3 regions of the Clostridium lamae genome follow, and region 1 is predicted to be linked to each of the others. Evidence: a T-box and tRNA genes for the amino acid it is inferred to sense, from the RefSeq annotation. Region 1 holds a T-box; the other regions hold tRNA genes.

Evidence for each region. A T-box is a leader RNA that pairs with one kind of tRNA and senses whether it is charged. The one in region 1 lies ahead of thrS (threonine--tRNA ligase), so its partner is inferred to be a tRNA-Thr.
Region 2: it encodes a tRNA-Thr, which carries the amino acid that the T-box ahead of thrS (threonine--tRNA ligase) is inferred to sense. The anticodon was not compared.
Region 3: it encodes a tRNA-Thr, which carries the amino acid that the T-box ahead of thrS (threonine--tRNA ligase) is inferred to sense. The anticodon was not compared.

Annotation. Positions count from the first base shown of each region.
Region 1 covers NZ_JASCQJ010000001.1:114,670-120,116, forward strand. The annotation lists gene thrS (threonine--tRNA ligase) at 1-1,938, opposite strand; T-box leader at 1,997-2,211, opposite strand; gene QK892_RS00515 (HNH endonuclease) at 2,317-2,733, opposite strand; gene QK892_RS00520 (hypothetical protein) at 2,963-3,637, shown strand; tRNA gene QK892_RS00525 (tRNA-Gly) at 3,702-3,775, shown strand; tRNA gene QK892_RS00530 (tRNA-Lys) at 3,781-3,856, shown strand; gene QK892_RS00535 (Na+/H+ antiporter NhaC family protein) at 3,923-5,200, shown strand; gene QK892_RS00540 (helix-turn-helix domain-containing protein) at 5,398-5,447, opposite strand, start outside.
Region 2 covers NZ_JASCQJ010000012.1:50,082-55,528, forward strand. The annotation lists gene QK892_RS08075 (M23 family metallopeptidase) at 1-443, opposite strand, end outside; gene QK892_RS08080 (DnaD domain protein) at 597-1,592, shown strand; gene QK892_RS08085 (ATP-binding protein) at 1,585-2,562, shown strand; tRNA gene QK892_RS08090 (tRNA-Thr) at 3,161-3,235, opposite strand; tRNA gene QK892_RS08095 (tRNA-Asp) at 3,256-3,332, opposite strand; tRNA gene QK892_RS08100 (tRNA-Val) at 3,340-3,415, opposite strand; tRNA gene QK892_RS08105 (tRNA-Glu) at 3,420-3,494, opposite strand; gene QK892_RS08110 (BaiN/RdsA family NAD(P)/FAD-dependent oxidoreductase) at 3,749-5,008, shown strand; gene QK892_RS08115 (acyl-[acyl-carrier-protein] thioesterase) at 5,095-5,447, opposite strand, start outside.
Region 3 covers NZ_JASCQJ010000025.1:30,011-35,457, reverse strand. The annotation lists gene nagA (N-acetylglucosamine-6-phosphate deacetylase) at 1-298, shown strand, start outside; gene metK (methionine adenosyltransferase) at 548-1,723, opposite strand; SAM riboswitch class I at 1,822-1,929, opposite strand; tRNA gene QK892_RS12300 (tRNA-Tyr) at 2,086-2,170, opposite strand; tRNA gene QK892_RS12295 (tRNA-Thr) at 2,178-2,252, opposite strand; tRNA gene QK892_RS12290 (tRNA-Val) at 2,260-2,335, opposite strand; tRNA gene QK892_RS12285 (tRNA-Tyr) at 2,353-2,437, opposite strand; tRNA gene QK892_RS12280 (tRNA-Thr) at 2,445-2,519, opposite strand; tRNA gene QK892_RS12275 (tRNA-Tyr) at 2,540-2,624, opposite strand; gene QK892_RS12270 (hypothetical protein) at 2,838-3,287, opposite strand; gene yyaC (spore protease YyaC) at 3,398-3,922, shown strand; gene mreB (rod shape-determining protein MreB) at 3,999-5,036, opposite strand; gene spoIIID (sporulation transcriptional regulator SpoIIID) at 5,195-5,447, opposite strand, start outside.

The DNA of each region.
Region 1 (5,447 bases):
CTATTTTTCTTTGTTTGCTATTTCTAATATTAATCTATTCTTTAATTCAGAAACTGGAATTGCACCTTCTTCGCCATTCTTTCTGCTTCTTACTGAGGCTTCATTGTTAGTAGCTTCCTTTTCACCAACAACTAGAATGTAAGGAATTCTTTCAAGTCTAGCTTCTCTTATTTTATATCCAATCTTTTCAGCTCTATAATCGCCATCTATTCTTATTCCTGCATTTTTAAATTCTTTAACTATTGATTCTGCATAGTCATTATATTTATCAGAAATAGGTAATACTATTGCTTGTTTTGGAGCAAGCCAAGTTGGGAATGCACCAGCATATTTTTCAATAAGCATAGCTAAAGTTCTTTCATAACATCCAATTGAAGATCTATGAATTATATATGGACGTTTCTTATTTCCATCTTTATCTATATAAGTCATATCAAATCTTTCTGCAAGAGCAAAGTCAATTTGGATAGTTATTATTGTATCTTCTTTTCCATGAACGTTCTTAAATTGGATATCAAGCTTTGGTCCATAGAATGCAGCTTCACCTTCAGCTTCTACATAATTAATTCCAAGGTGATCTAAGATACCTTTCATTAATACTTGAGTTTCTTCCCAAGCTTCTGGATTGTTTATATATTTTTCAGTATTGTTTGGATCCCACTTAGAGAATCTAAATGAAATATCTTCATCAATTCCTAAAGTAGTCATAATGTGATTGATTAACTCAACACAACCTCTGAATTCTTCTTCTACTTGGTCTGGTGTACAAACTATATGTCCATCAGATAAAGTAAATTGTCTAACACGAATTAGTCCATGCATTTCACCAGATGCTTCATTTCTATATAAAGTAGAAGTTTCAGCATATCTTATTGGTAATTCTCTATAAGAATGTTGTTCTGCATTATAGATAGTATATTGGAATGGACAAGTCATTGGTCTTAATGCCATTATTTCAGGATCTTTTTCTTCATCTCCTAAAACAAACATACCATCTTTATAGTGATCCCAGTGTCCAGAAACTTTAAATAAGTCATTCTTAGACATTGAAGGAGTCTTTGTGAATACATAGCCTCTCTTTTCTTCTTCATCTTCTACCCATCTTTGAAGAAGTTGAACTATTTTAGCACCCTTAGGCATTAATAGAGGTAAACCTTGACCTACTTTTTCATCAGTAGTGAAGATTTTAAGTTCTCTTCCTAATTTGTTATGATCTCTCTTTTTAGCTTCTTCTAAAGCTTCTAAATATGCATCTAAATCAGCTTTCTTTAAAAATGCTGTTCCATATATTCTTGAAAGCATTTTGTTTTTTTCGTCACCTTTCCAGTAAGCACCTGCACTTCTAAGAAGTTTAATAGCCTTAATTGATTTTAATGACATTACGTGAGGGCCAGCACATAAGTCAACAAAGTCTCCCATTTTGTAGAATGAAATAACTTCATCTTCACCTAAGTCGTTTATTAATTCAACCTTATATGGTTCATTAGCATCTTCCATTAATTTTAAAGCTTCTGATCTTGGTAATTCGAATCTTTCGATTGAAGGATTTTCCTTTATTATTTTTCTCATTTCATCTTCAAGTTTAACTAAATCATCAGCAGAGAAAGAGTTCTCAACATCAAAATCATAGTAGAAACCATCATTAATTGCAGGTCCGATAGCTAATTTAGCTTCAGGATATAATCTCTTAACAGCATATGCTAATACGTGAGATATACTGTGTCTTACGGCATCTTTTCCTTCTTGAGAATCAAATGTGCAGATTGCAAGTTCTGAATCTTCATTTACAGTATAACGTAAATCTACAACCTCTCCGTTAACTATTCCACAGTAAGCGTTTCTAGCTAGACCTTCGCTTATTGACTTAGCTATATCTAGTACTGAAACACCAGCTTCAAATTCTTTTACTGATCCATCTTTTAAAGTGATTTTAATCATTTTTATATTCTCCCTTCATGATTTTTAAAAATAAAAAAACTCCCATCCCTTCAATAATAGAAGGGACGAGAGTAACAAATTCGATATTTCCCGCGGTTCCACCCTTAATTGCCTTAAATATAGGCCTCTTAAGATATCGTAACGTGATATTAAACGGACTTTATTAGAGTCACTCAGAGGTGGTTTTCAACTATACTCAAGTAAGATAATTTCACCAAGCTTATCTCTCTCTGAAAATGAAAAATAGTTTACTCTTCTCTTCAACGCATTAAATATTTATTACTTATTATAATTATTAAATATATTAATGTCAACATAAAGAAATCTTTTTTAGCAAAATATGAGATTTCTTTTAAAAATTGAATATAAAATAAAATTTTAGCCAATATTAATATTATGGTAAAGATGTTCTAATTTTATTTCATTAAGTATAGTATAGGAGTATAGTTTACCACCCATTAGAGTTTTAATTACTTCCTTTTTTAAGTACCCTTCCTTATAGAGGCGCATTTTTCGTAGCAGCTTCTTTAAAGAAGAAGTGGTAATTCCTAAAAGTGAGTAAAGTTCCTTATCTGTATAGTAGTCTTTTGGTAAAAGTTTGAAAAGCCTTTTCTGCATTTCAAGCTTATATTTTATATCAGTTTCTATACAGTGATGAGGACCATTTTTGCCTCTGTGGTGATAGTTACAAAGATATTTGTAGTTTATCTTAATATCGTAACCACCTTCGTGTTTATGAACTATATGATGTATATCCGCTGTTGATCCACAAATTTCGCAGTGGTACAATGTCATGCCTCCTTTATATATCTTTAAATATATTATATTATTTTTTTTGAAAATAATCTATAATTTAAGAATATTATAAATATAAACATATTATTAAAAATAATAAATATTTGTAAATTAAAGTGTTTAATGTTACTTTGTTATAAAATTAAAAAACGTTTGAAATAAGGTAAAATATACTATATAATATACTTATAGTATATTTTATTTCTGAGCTGAAAGAAAGGTGATATTAGTGAGGCATAATTATGATTCCTTTGATTATTGGGATGAGCTAATTAATGAAAATCAGACTATTAGAGGGCATATGTTTATGGATAGACTTCCTGATGATAAGAGCATATACATTCATAGTTTAATATTTTCAAAAAATAATGGTCTTAGCAATATATGGTCTTACTTTCCTAATGAAAGAACTTTATTAGGATATATTCAATATTCTTTCTTACAAGAAGCTTTTTATAAATGGATTTATGGAAAAGAAAGATTAGTTGTGAGTATTCCGAATGTTTCTGTGGAGAGAATAATTGCTGACGGTGAAAAAAATAAAAAAATATCAAAAGAAGAAGCAAAAAACATGAGAAGACATCTCGATATGATTAAAAGTTATTGGAATTTACCTAAGGATAAATTAATCAAGTCATTACAAAGGTTTTCAAGAGATTTTAATAGAACTTGGTATGGAGATAATAAAGAGTTTTTATACTTAAAGGTATTTGAAAAACCAAAAGATTTGGGAGAATTTGTTATTAGTTCAAGCTATATAACGACGACTGAAGAAGACTTCATTGAAAGAACTGGAGTAGACATAATGCAGTGGCAGGGTATCTGTGAAAATGCTCATATGAATAGGCGAAACGGTGAGAAATTCAGAGATATATTATTAAAATCTCTTACTGAAATTATATAAGATTAGAAAATTTTTATTGACAGTAATATTATTGAAATATATAATGTTATTGTCAATAAATTATGCGGGTGTAGCTCAATGGTAGAGCCCTTGCCTTCCAAGCAAGTTACGTGAGTTCGATTCTCATCACCCGCTCCATATATGCGTTATTAGCTCAGTTGGTAGAGCACCTGACTCTTAATCAGGGTGTCCCGGGTTCGATCCCCTGATAACGCACCAACATAGAGGGATTAATTTTTAATCTCTCTTATTTTTTGTCTATATATAAACAAAGGAGGGAAAATATTGAATAACAAAGGTAATGGCTTTGCTTTAATTCCTTTAGCAGTATTTTTAGTGGTTTATTTAGGAAGTTCTATATTGGCAAAGGATTTTTATGCTATATCAATTATAATACCATTTTTAGCTGCGGCTTTAACAGCATTGATAATGAATAGAAAAGAAAAATTTGAGAAGAAAATAGAAATTTTTTGCAAAGGTGCAGGAAACACTAATATTTTATTAATGGTAATCATATTTATATTAGCAGGAGCATTTGCACAAGTAGCAAAGGATATGGGAGCTGTAGATTCGACTGTTAACTTAGGGCTTTCATTACTTCCAAGTAGTTTGTTGATACCTGGGATGTTTATAATAGGATGCTTTATAGCCTTATCAATAGGAACTTCAATGGGGACAATAGTTGCATTAGTTCCGATAGCTGTTGGAATAGCAAGTAAAACAGGTATAGAGACTGCTTTAGCAGTAGGGGCAGTTGTAAGTGGAGCTATGTTTGGAGATAATCTCTCTATTATATCAGACACTACAATAGCAGCGACTAGAACACAGGGCTGCGAAATGAAAGATAAATTTAAAATGAATTTTATTATAGTTTTACCAGCGGCAATAATTACAACGTTGTTGTTTATGTTCTTAACAAGGAATACAGATTCAATCACTTTAGGTGTATTAAATTATAACTTCATAAAAATTGTTCCATATATATTAGTTATAGTTACAGCTTTATTAGGCGTGAATGTTATAATAGTATTATTACTAGGAATATTATCGTCTGGATTAGTAGGTTTTATGTTTGGAAGTTTTGGTATTTTAGGATTTTTCAACTCAATATCAACTGGAATCAGTGGTATGAGTGAGCTTATAATAATATCATTACTTATTGCAGGAACAATAGAAATTATTAAGTATAATGGTGGAATAGATTTTATATTAAATAAAGGACTTAAGAACTTTAAGAGTAAAAGAGGAGCTGAATATGGCATCGCTACCTTAGTTAGTTTAGTCGATGTTTGTACAGCAAATAATACAGTTGCAATTGTAACTGTTGGTCCTATAGCAAAAAATATTTCTAATGAATATGACTTAGAGCCAAAGAGAGTTGCAGGTATTATGGATATGTTTTCTTGTGTTTTCCAAGGAATTATTCCATATGGAGCACAATTAATATCAGCAGCAGGACTAGCTGCAATTTCACCTTTCGCAATAATGAAATTTTTATTTTATCCATATTTGATGGGAATTTGTGCTATAATAGCAATATATATTCATTGGAGAAAAAAATAAAGGCTGTTGTAAAATTAAAATATATAACCAAGAAAAAAGATCTTGCTTTTAAAGCAAGGTCTTTTTTAATGAATAATGCATAATTGATAATGCATAATTAAGGAAATAACTCAGACAAGCTGAGTTATGCATTTTTCATTACATATTATGCATAATTAACAGTTGTAAAATAACTTAGCTGTGAACTTTTGCTTATATTATTCTTTATTGAGAACAAAAGTTTCAAATGCTTTAATGGCCTTGTCTC
Region 2 (5,447 bases), on a different contig from region 1:
ATATCATCTGCTAACTCTTCATTGGTTTGAAGCAATCCTACATCAAGTCTTTCTTCTTTTAATGAAATGTTGCCTTTAATATCAAATGTCTTAACCATATCCTCTCTTATACTGTTTTCTTCTATATATTTATTCAGAACTATATTTTTTATATTATTCAAATCATTTTCTATGACAGTATATCCAATTACATCTTTATCTAATATTACTTCATAAGCATTTATTTTCCCTGTTAGTGCTACCATCAGATTATCTAAAATATTATCAGACATTTCATCAGATACCGAATAAATTTTATTATTTAAGTTAATATTTAAATTGTCATTAATCTTTGCGCTAACTTTAGAATAATTAATGTTTACTATAATAATTATTATGATTATTAGTAAGGCAACTTTAGTGAATACCAAATTTAGCCTTACCGATCTACCTTTTATATCCATAAATTCTCCTTTCTATTTATTCAACACATATAATATTTTTTCCATTTATTCAAATAATATTCCTATTTATATTATTTACTTTTGTTGAGGCTATTTCTTCACTTTGATATAATGAACTTATGTAACTATACTTTTAGAAAGGTAAAGGAAAATATGAGCACTTTTATGTTTAAGTCAAAGCCTTTAAAATTTACTCCTGTTAGCAATATATTTATTGAAAGATATATGGCAAAGGCTAGAGGTGAATTTGTTAAGGTCTATCTTTTAATGCTTAAATACAATTTTACTGGTGAACCCGGAGTTAATGCCACGGTTTTAGCTACATCCTTAAATCTTTTAGAATCAGATATAGTAAATGCTCTTAACTATTGGAATGATGAAGGCATCATAAAATTAATACCAATAGATAATATGGGGAATTTTCATATAGAATTTGTAGATATATCTAATGAATCCACTACTAATGTTGAAAAATTTAACTTAGTTGAGGAATTAACTAATACATCAAATAGCTCTATGTTAAAGGATATAGGTAAATTATTAGGTAGAACCCTATCCCCTAGTGAGGTCGAAACTTATATTAGTTGGAAAAAAGATTTTAATTTTTCTTATGAATTAATACTAATATTAATTGAATATTGTGCATCTAAAGGTAAAACTAATTTTAGATATATAGAAAAAGTTGCAATAGCTTGGAATGAAATGAATATCAAAACTATAGATGACGCTCAAAACTACATAAGAAAAACTGAAGATAAATGGGGAACTTATAGAGAAATTCTTAAATTCTTAGGCATTCGAAATTCAGATATTATGAAGCCACAAGAAGATATGCTCGAAAAGTGGACCACAACCTATAATTATTCTCTCGATATAATAAAGAAAGCTTGTGATATTTGTTTCCAAAGATTAAATAGAGCAGACTTCAAATATATTGATGGTATTTTATCAAGCTGGAATAAAGATAATTTAAGAACATTACAAGATATAGAGAAAAAAGACGCTAGTTATAAAAATTCTTCTAAAAAAGTTTATAATAATCCTAAGAATACTAATAAACCAAAATTAAGGTTTGATAACTTTAAAGGTAGAGATTATGATTATGATGATTTAGAAAAGAAATTGTTAGGATGGGATACTGATGATTAAAAAGTATGAAAAAGAATTAGCCTTAATATATGAAAATATTAGAGCCGAAGAAGAAAATAATTTAATAAAAAGACGTAAAGAAATAGAAGAGCATCACCCAGAAATATTGGAATTAGACAGCTTGATTCAAAAAAAATCCGTAGGTATCTCATTATCTATACTAAAAGGGATTGATGAAAAAACACTTCAAAAATATAAGGATGAGATAACTGACTTAAGGGTTAAAAAGACTGAATCATTAGTAGAGAATGGTTATGATGCTGATTATTTAAACTTACATTATAGATGCCAAAAGTGTAAAGATGAAGGCTATATAGGTGTACATAGGTGCCCTTGTTATAGGAAAAAATTAGTTCACCTTTATTATAAGAACTCAGATTTAAGGGATACTCTATTAGTTAATAATTTTAATAACTTTAATCTATCCTTATTTTCTAGTCATAAATTAAATGAAGCTGATAGATTCTCTCCTAGAAAAAATATTGAAAACATACTTAGATTTGTTAGAGAAGATTATATACCTAAATTTAGCGCTTCAACTGATAATCTACTTTTTTATGGTGACTCAGGAACAGGAAAGACATTTTTAAGTTGCTGTATTGCAAAGGAACTTCTTGATGATGGTTTCTTAGTAATCTATAGAACCGTAGATGAACTTATGAGTAATTTAAAAGAAATCAAATTCGAAAATAATTCTGATTTAGAGAATATATTAATAAACTGTGATTTATTAATAATAGATGATTTAGGTGCTGAACAAATAACAGATTTTACAACAACTGAATTTTTTAATTTATTAAATAAAAAACTTCTTAAAAAAAAGAAAATGCTTATATCAACAAACTTATCATTACCTGATATAAGAACAACTTATACTGAAAGAATTTCTTCAAGACTTTTAGGGAACTTCAAACTTTATAAGTTTTACACTGAAGATATAAGAATTCAACTTAATTTAAAAAGAAGATAGCAAAGAGATAAGTATTACATTTCGGACTCCGTCGCAAGCTCCAAGTCGCCGTAATATAATGATTCTCTCTCTTTTACACTGAATGAAATAATTCCTCTCTATTTTAGGAATTATGAAAAGCATCGCCTTAATATGAGGTGATGCTTTTTTATTAAATGCAAAAATTCTAAAGCATAAATTAATTTTAATATTATGAATACTTAATAAAAGGCTCTTCTTTATTTTAGTCTGGATAATTATTAATTTTTTCAACAGGCTATATTATTTCTATCCACAATAAAATTATATTCCAAATAAATGTATAATAAAATGTCTATTAGTACACAATTGTAATATGTTGTATGCCTATACATTCTTGTGAAGGAGATAGTTCTATGGGAAAAGTGGCCATGATATTTGCTATTAAAATATCACCTCTATTTATTGGAGTAGGTGTTGTTATTATTATAGTATTAGGGATGGTTATCTATATGAAAAAAAGAAATGCAGAATAATCTTAAACTATTGCAAATCAAAAGTGGATAAATTTATTTATCCACTTTAGTTTAAAACAAATCCTAATAAAAAAACAAAAAGCTTTAGAATAATCTAAAGCTTTTGGAGCTGGCAATAGGAATCGAACCTACAACCTGCTGATTACAAGTCAGCTGCTCTACCGTTGAGCCATGCCAGCGTATTTATCTTAAGTTTAAGTGGCGACTCAGAAGGGGCTCGAACCCTCGACCTCCGGCGTGACAGGCCGGCACTCTAACCAACTGAGCTACTGAGCCATATAAATGGTGGAAACAACAGGGATCGAACCTGTGACCCTCTGCTTGTAAGGCAGATGCTCTCCCAGCTGAGCTATGCTTCCATAATGGTGACTCCTAGGGGAATCGAACCCCTGTTACCACCGTGAAAGGGTGGTGTCTTGACCGCTTGACCAAGGAGCCATATCTTTTTGTTTGTCGCCCGTACTTGCCTTTCTGTCGGCGAGCACATTAACTATAATACATAAATTTTAATATAGTGTCAACACTTTTTCACAACTTTTTTTTAAATTTTAAATTCACACTAATAAAATGGCTTAAAACCTAGAAATTTATTGCTTTTTATCTAAATTAAATTTCTTAATTATTTTCAATAAATATATTATAATTTTATTTATAAGATTTAAATACAAATATTATTTTTAAGGAGTTTTATTATGATTCATCATGATCTAATTATAATAGGTGGAGGAGCATCAGGATTAATAGCTGCAATTACTGCAAAAGATTTTGGTTTAGATGTTGCAATACTAGAAGGTACTGATAGAATTGGCAAAAAAATATTAACTACTGGAAATGGACGTTGCAATATTTCTAATAGAACTATTTCTTTTCCATTCTTTTCGTACCATAGTGAGAATTCAGGATTTTTTTCTAAAGTTTTATCTGGTTTTGGAGTTGAAGATACAGAAAACTTTTTCTTATCTTTAGGACTTCCTATTATAGAACTATCCAACGGAAAAATGTATCCTAAATCTCTTCAAGCCTCTTCAGTAGTAGATATATTAAGATTCGCAATAGAAGATAGAGGTATACCTTTATACACAGATTGCAAGGTAAAAGATATCCACAAGGGAAAAACTTTTAAATTATCCACAAGTAATGAAGAAAAAAAGTTATTCACATGTGATAAATTAATTTTGGCCTGTGGAGGAAAATCTGCTGTTAAAACTGGTTCCGATGGATCAGGATATAATTTAGCAAAATCTTTAGGTCATACAGTTATTAAAACTGCTCCAGGAATAGTTCAGCTAAAATTGGATAATCCTTATTTAAAATCTATCTCTGGTGTAAAGTTTGATGGTTATGCTACCTTATTAATAAATGGTGAAGCTATAAGAAAAGAATTTGGAGAAATACTATTTACAGACTACGGTATATCAGGACCTCCAATCCTTCAAATATCTGGTCATGCTTCAAAAGCTTTAATTAATAATAAAAAAGTTGAAATTTTAGTAGATATGATGCCTAATGAAGAAATCAGTGATGTAGAAAATTTCCTTGAAGGTCATTTTGCTATGTTTTCACATAGACCAGTTATAGATTCCCTTGTAGGAGTAATAAATAAAAAATTAATTCCGACAGTCCTAAAATCAGCAAACATATCAAATCTTCATATGCCTTGCTATGAGTTGGAATGGAATAATAAAAGAGACATAATTAACATATTGAAATCTTGGAAATTTAAGTGTATTGACACTAATGGATTTAATCAAGCTCAAGTTACTATAGGAGGGGTCAATACAAAGGAAGTAAACTCTTCTACACTAGAATCTAAGTTAGTAAAAGACTTATACTTCTGTGGTGAAATTTTAGATGTTGATGGAGATTGTGGTGGCTTTAATCTTCAATGGGCATGGAGTTCAGGACATATGGTTGCTAAAAATATTGCATCTAATATCATTAATAATAAATAAAAATAAGGTGCTGTCGCACAATGTAGAATCAATAATTCTACATTTTTAATTAAGGAGCTGCCTAGGCAGCTCCTTGCTTTAATATATTAATTTTCTTTCTTCCAGCATCCTATTATCTTAGTTATAACTTTCTTATCTAAATTTTCTATCTTATGTATAGTTATTAATGACCCACCTTCACCTTCTCTTACATCAGTATATACATTAACAGTCTCGCCATATTTACATTCTTTTTCAAATGTTACCTTTACTTCATGTAAGGAATAATTATTTACTATCTCTTCTGGTAGAGTTTCAATTGCCCAATCAATATATTTAGTATTGTTGACATGTTGATTTGAATCTATTTCGCTATATCTGACTTTAAATGTATCCATATACTTAAATTCATCAAGTAATTCAAGCCTTGGAAGACTAAATTCTTCTTTCATATCACCTT
Region 3 (5,447 bases), on a different contig from region 1:
TGGAATGTATGCTTTAGGAGGCCAAGATGTTGTAGTAAAAGATGGTGCTGCAAGATTATTAAGTGGAAGCTTAGCTGGATCAATCCTTACTTTAGATAAGGCCGTTAAGAACGTATATAAAAATGTTGGTCTTCCATTATATGAAGCTGTTAAAATGGCTAGTTATAATGCTGCAAGACATTGTAAAGTTGAAGATAGAAAGGGCCTTATAAAAGAAGGCTATGATGCAGATTTAGTATTATTTGATGAAGATATTAATATTAAAAATGTAATAGTTGGCGGAAAAGTATTAGTATAGAATAAAGGAGCTGCTTAGTGGCTCCTTTTTTGAATTTAGAATGTAAAATGTAGAATGTGGAATTGTTGATGTAATTCGAAACGAATTACTTAAAATATATATTTTTTATAAAATCCTAGTGTAGTTTCTTTTTTAATTAGTCATTTTACATTGTGAGACAGTACTTTTATTTGAAATATTTATAATAAAAAACACTTTGCATACTCAAATATAGTACACAAAGTGTCTTTTCTATTTTATATCTAGTTTTTATAGATATCTCTTTATTTCTTCTACTTTATCTAATGCTTCCCAAGGAAGGTTTAAATCATTTCTACCAAAGTGACCATAAGCTGCAGTTTGCTTATATATAGGTCTTCTTAAGTCTAAATCTCTAATTATAGCACCTGGTCTTAAATCAAATACCTTTTCTACAATTGATACTATTTCTTCTTCTGACTTCTTACCTGTTCCAAATGTTTCTATTTCTATTGATACTGGCTTAGCAACACCAATAGCATATGCTAATTGAATTTCTAACTTATCAGCAATTCCTGCTGCAACTAAGTTTTTAGCAACCCATCTAGCTGCATATGCCGCTGATCTATCAACCTTAGTTGGATCTTTTCCTGAGAAAGCACCACCACCGTGTCTTCCATATCCACCATAGGTATCTACTATTATCTTTCTTCCTGTTAATCCACTATCTCCTTGTGGACCACCAACAACAAATCTTCCAGTTGGATTTATGAAATACTTAGTTTTATCATCTAATAATTCAGCTGGAACTACAGCTTTTATTACGTGTTCCATTAAATCTTTTTGAATTTGTTCTTGAGAAACCTCTTCACTGTGTTGTGTTGATATAACAATCGTATCTATTCTTACTACTTTATTATCATCATACTCAACAGTAACTTGAGTCTTTCCATCAGGTCTTAAATATGATAAAGTTCCATTTTTTCTAACTTCTGATAATCTTCTTGATAATCTATGAGCCATAGCTATTGGTAATGGCATAAACTCTTCTGTTTCATTAGTTGCAAAACCAAACATCATACCTTGGTCTCCAGCTCCAACCGCTTCAACATTATCCTTTTCTCCAGCTCTTGACTCTAATGCCTCATCTACTCCCATAGCGATATCACTTGATTGTTCATCTATAGAAGTTAAAACTGAACATGTTTCACAGTCAAACCCATATTTAGCTCTATCATAACCGATTTCCTTAACAGTTTCTCTTACTAACTTCGGAATATCAACATAACAATTAGTTGATATTTCTCCCATAACTAAAACCATTCCTGTAGTAACAGCAGTTTCACATGCAACTCTTGCCATAGGATCTTTTGCTAAAATACTATCTAATACAGCATCTGATATTTGGTCACAAATTTTATCTGGATGCCCTTCTGTAACTGATTCTGAAGTAAATAATCTTTTCATCTTAATATCTCCTTTCTCTATATTTGATATTAATTCTAAAATAATTTATATAATAAAAAAATCTCCTCGATAAGAAGAGATGTTAAAAATCATAACCTTTCTTATCTTGCAAAATTAAATTGCAGGAATTGGCACCACACTCAAATAAATGAAGTAGGTTGCCGGGTTTCACAGGGCCCTTTTCCCTCCGCCTCTCTTGATAAGAACTAATATCAAATTTTACTTTTCAGATTATAACACCTTTATTATTACTAGTCAATAATTATAGATAAAAAATTTATCTAATTTATATGTTTTAATCTTATTTTACTTTTAAGAGCAAAAAAATAAAAGACAAGTGATAATAAATATCCTTGCCTTTGTGGTGGGGGAGGACGGATTCGAACCATCGAAACGAAACGTAACAGATTTACAGTCTGCCCCCTTTGGCCACTCGGGAACTCCCCCTTATTTATGGAGCTGGCAATAGGAATCGAACCTACAACCTGCTGATTACAAGTCAGCTGCTCTACCGTTGAGCCATGCCAGCATATATATGGTGGAAACAACAGGGATCGAACCTGTGACCCTCTGCTTGTAAGGCAGATGCTCTCCCAGCTGAGCTATGCTTCCATAATAAAAATTAAAAATGGTGGGGGAGGACGGATTCGAACCATCGAAACGAAACGTAACAGATTTACAGTCTGCCCCCTTTGGCCACTCGGGAACTCCCCCATTTTTTTGGAGCTGGCAATAGGAATCGAACCTACAACCTGCTGATTACAAGTCAGCTGCTCTACCGTTGAGCCATGCCAGCATATTCTAAATAATTTTAAATGGTGGGGGAGGACGGATTCGAACCATCGAAACGAAACGTAACAGATTTACAGTCTGCCCCCTTTGGCCACTCGGGAACTCCCCCATAAAATTATTTATTTAATTTCAGTTAAGTTAATTTCGTTCGCTCAACTGACAATGACTAGTATATATTTATTATTTCTTAATTTCAAGTGTAATTTCAGCTCATTTAACGAAATTATACCTATTTCTTTCTATTTTTCTCTTATTTTCTCTCGTTTAATTCTAATATCTTTTTAAGTTATATTTATTGTATTTATATTTATTAGATTTAATTTTATTCAAAAACACTTGAATCTACATAATTTTCTAGTATATTTTTAAATACTTCATAATCAGATACTGACATCCTCTTCTTTGCTAATTCAAATCCTCTTCTGATTCTGTCAATGTCATCTTTATTAGAAAAATAGTCATTTATCTTTATCAAATCTAAAGTAGATAATTTCTTCATTAGTGAATCTAATTTCTCATTTCTATCACTATCAATGTAGTTTAGTAAACTATTAGAAGTATCCTTTTGTCTCAATAAGAAGACTTCTGACTCAACTGAATTATTTACTAACTCCTCATTTCCATTTACATCACTCTCTTCATCTGTAATATTACTAATAGCATTACTACTTAACACTTCATCACTCTTTAATGGTTCCCAAAAAAGCAAGAAATATATTGGTATACTTGCACCTAGTACTATAGTGAACAAATAAACTAAAGCTTTTTTCATTAAGCTTCACCTCCTACATTAAATTACTATCCTTTTTATGTTTTTTTATACATTTTATTATAATTAAAAGTTTCAAAACATATATTGGTATAATCAGGAGGTGAATTCTAGTGAAGCATAAAATACACTATGATGATCATAATTCCTACATGGAAATTGCTGATAAAATAAAAAAATATAAAAAAGATGATACTATTATAATTTGTGTAGGTACTGATAAATGTATCGGAGACTGTCTCGGTCCACTTGTAGGCAGTCTTTTAATAGAGAATAATCTTCCATTGCCAGTATTCGGAACACTACAATCACCTATTCATGCTTTAAATATTGAAGAAAAATTGAAGTATATTAATAAACTCCATCCTAATTCTTTTGTTATTGGAGTCGATGCTTGTCTAGGAGAGGAAAACTCCATAGGAGAAATTCATATCCGTGATTATCCAATTCATCCTGGCAAAGGAGTAGGCAAACACCTTCCAGAGGTTGGAGATGTGTCAATAATAGGTATTGTCGATCACAGTGATAGTGCTATTTTTTTTACTAATCGAAGTATACGTTTATACTTAATTATGGAAATGGCCAAAGTAATAACAAAAGCCCTTATATTATCTTGTTCTCAGGACTCCAAACCTTAATATTCATGAACTTATAAATTTTACAAATAATAAAAAGGAGCATAACTTGCTCCTTAAATATTATGTATATTTACATTTATTCTATTAAGCTAATCTCATCTTCACTTAAATTATTATTCTCTAATTTATCTAAATATCCTAAAACCTTACCTGTTCCCTCTGCCACTGCCTCAACAGAATTATCTGCAATTTCAACACTTACACCTGTTTCAAGTTCTATTAATTTATTCAATCCAAATAATAAAGAACCTCCACCAGTCATTAAAATTCCCTTTTCAATTATATCAGAAGCAAGTTCAGGTGGTGTTTTTTCCAATACCGATTTAACGCTATCTACAATTAAGGATACAGATTCCTTTAGTGCTTCACTTATTTCATTAGAAGTAATAGAAATCTCATCTGGTAATCCTGTAATTAAATTTCTTCCCTTCATGGTTGTACTTAAGTTTCTTGAATCCTTAAATGCAGAACCAATATTTACTTTTAGCTCTTCAGCTGTCTTTTCACCTATCATTATCTTGTACTTGTTTCTAACATACTTAATAATAGCATCATCGAAGGTATCACCTGCTACTTTTATAGATGCTCTTACAACAACTCCGCCTAATGATATTACAGCTATGTCTGTAGTTCCTCCGCCAATATCTATGACCATAGACCCATTAGGTTTAGTTATGTCTAAACCTGCTCCTATAGCCGCAGCCAATGGTTCTTCAATTAAATTGACCTTTTTGGCTCCAGAATTTTTTGCCGCATCTATAACTGCTCTTTTTTCCACTTCAGTTGCTTGAGATGGAACACATACTATTACTTTAGGAGCTGTAATCTTTCCTTTTCCATACGCTTTTCTAATAAATTCTTTTAACATTTTTTCAGTTATGTCATAATCTGATATAACTCCATCTTTTAATGGCCTTACTGCTACTATATTACCAGGAGTTCTTCCTATCATTTTTCTTGCTTCTTCCCCAACAGCAAGTACCTTATTAGTATTTCTATTTATAGCTACTACTGATGGTTCTTTAAGTATGACTCCCTTACCTTCAGCATAAACTAAAACTGTAGCCGTTCCTAAGTCAATCCCTATATTACCCCTATTTTTCCAAAACCACATTCCTGTTCACTCCTAATCTCAAACTATATAATTTAATAAAACAATATCTTAACCAATTTTACAATATTTGCCCTATTTCTAATTATATATGGAATATGATAAACCTTCAATATATTTATATTCATTTATAATATTAGTAAAAGTATTATTCAATCTATTTATTGACCAGAAGTTTTATACTTAATTTTAGTAGCATTTCCACCTCTGATATGCCTTTCAGCCTTGTTTAACTCTAATATTGAATGGGTTTCTTTAGCTATAGCTGGATTAATCTTAGGTAATCTTTCTGTCATATCTTTATGAATTGTGCTTTTGCTTACACCAAATACTTTTGCAGTTTTTCTAATGGTATCTTTTGACTCTATAATGTACTTTGCTACTTCTAAAACTCTCTCTTCTATATAATCCTTC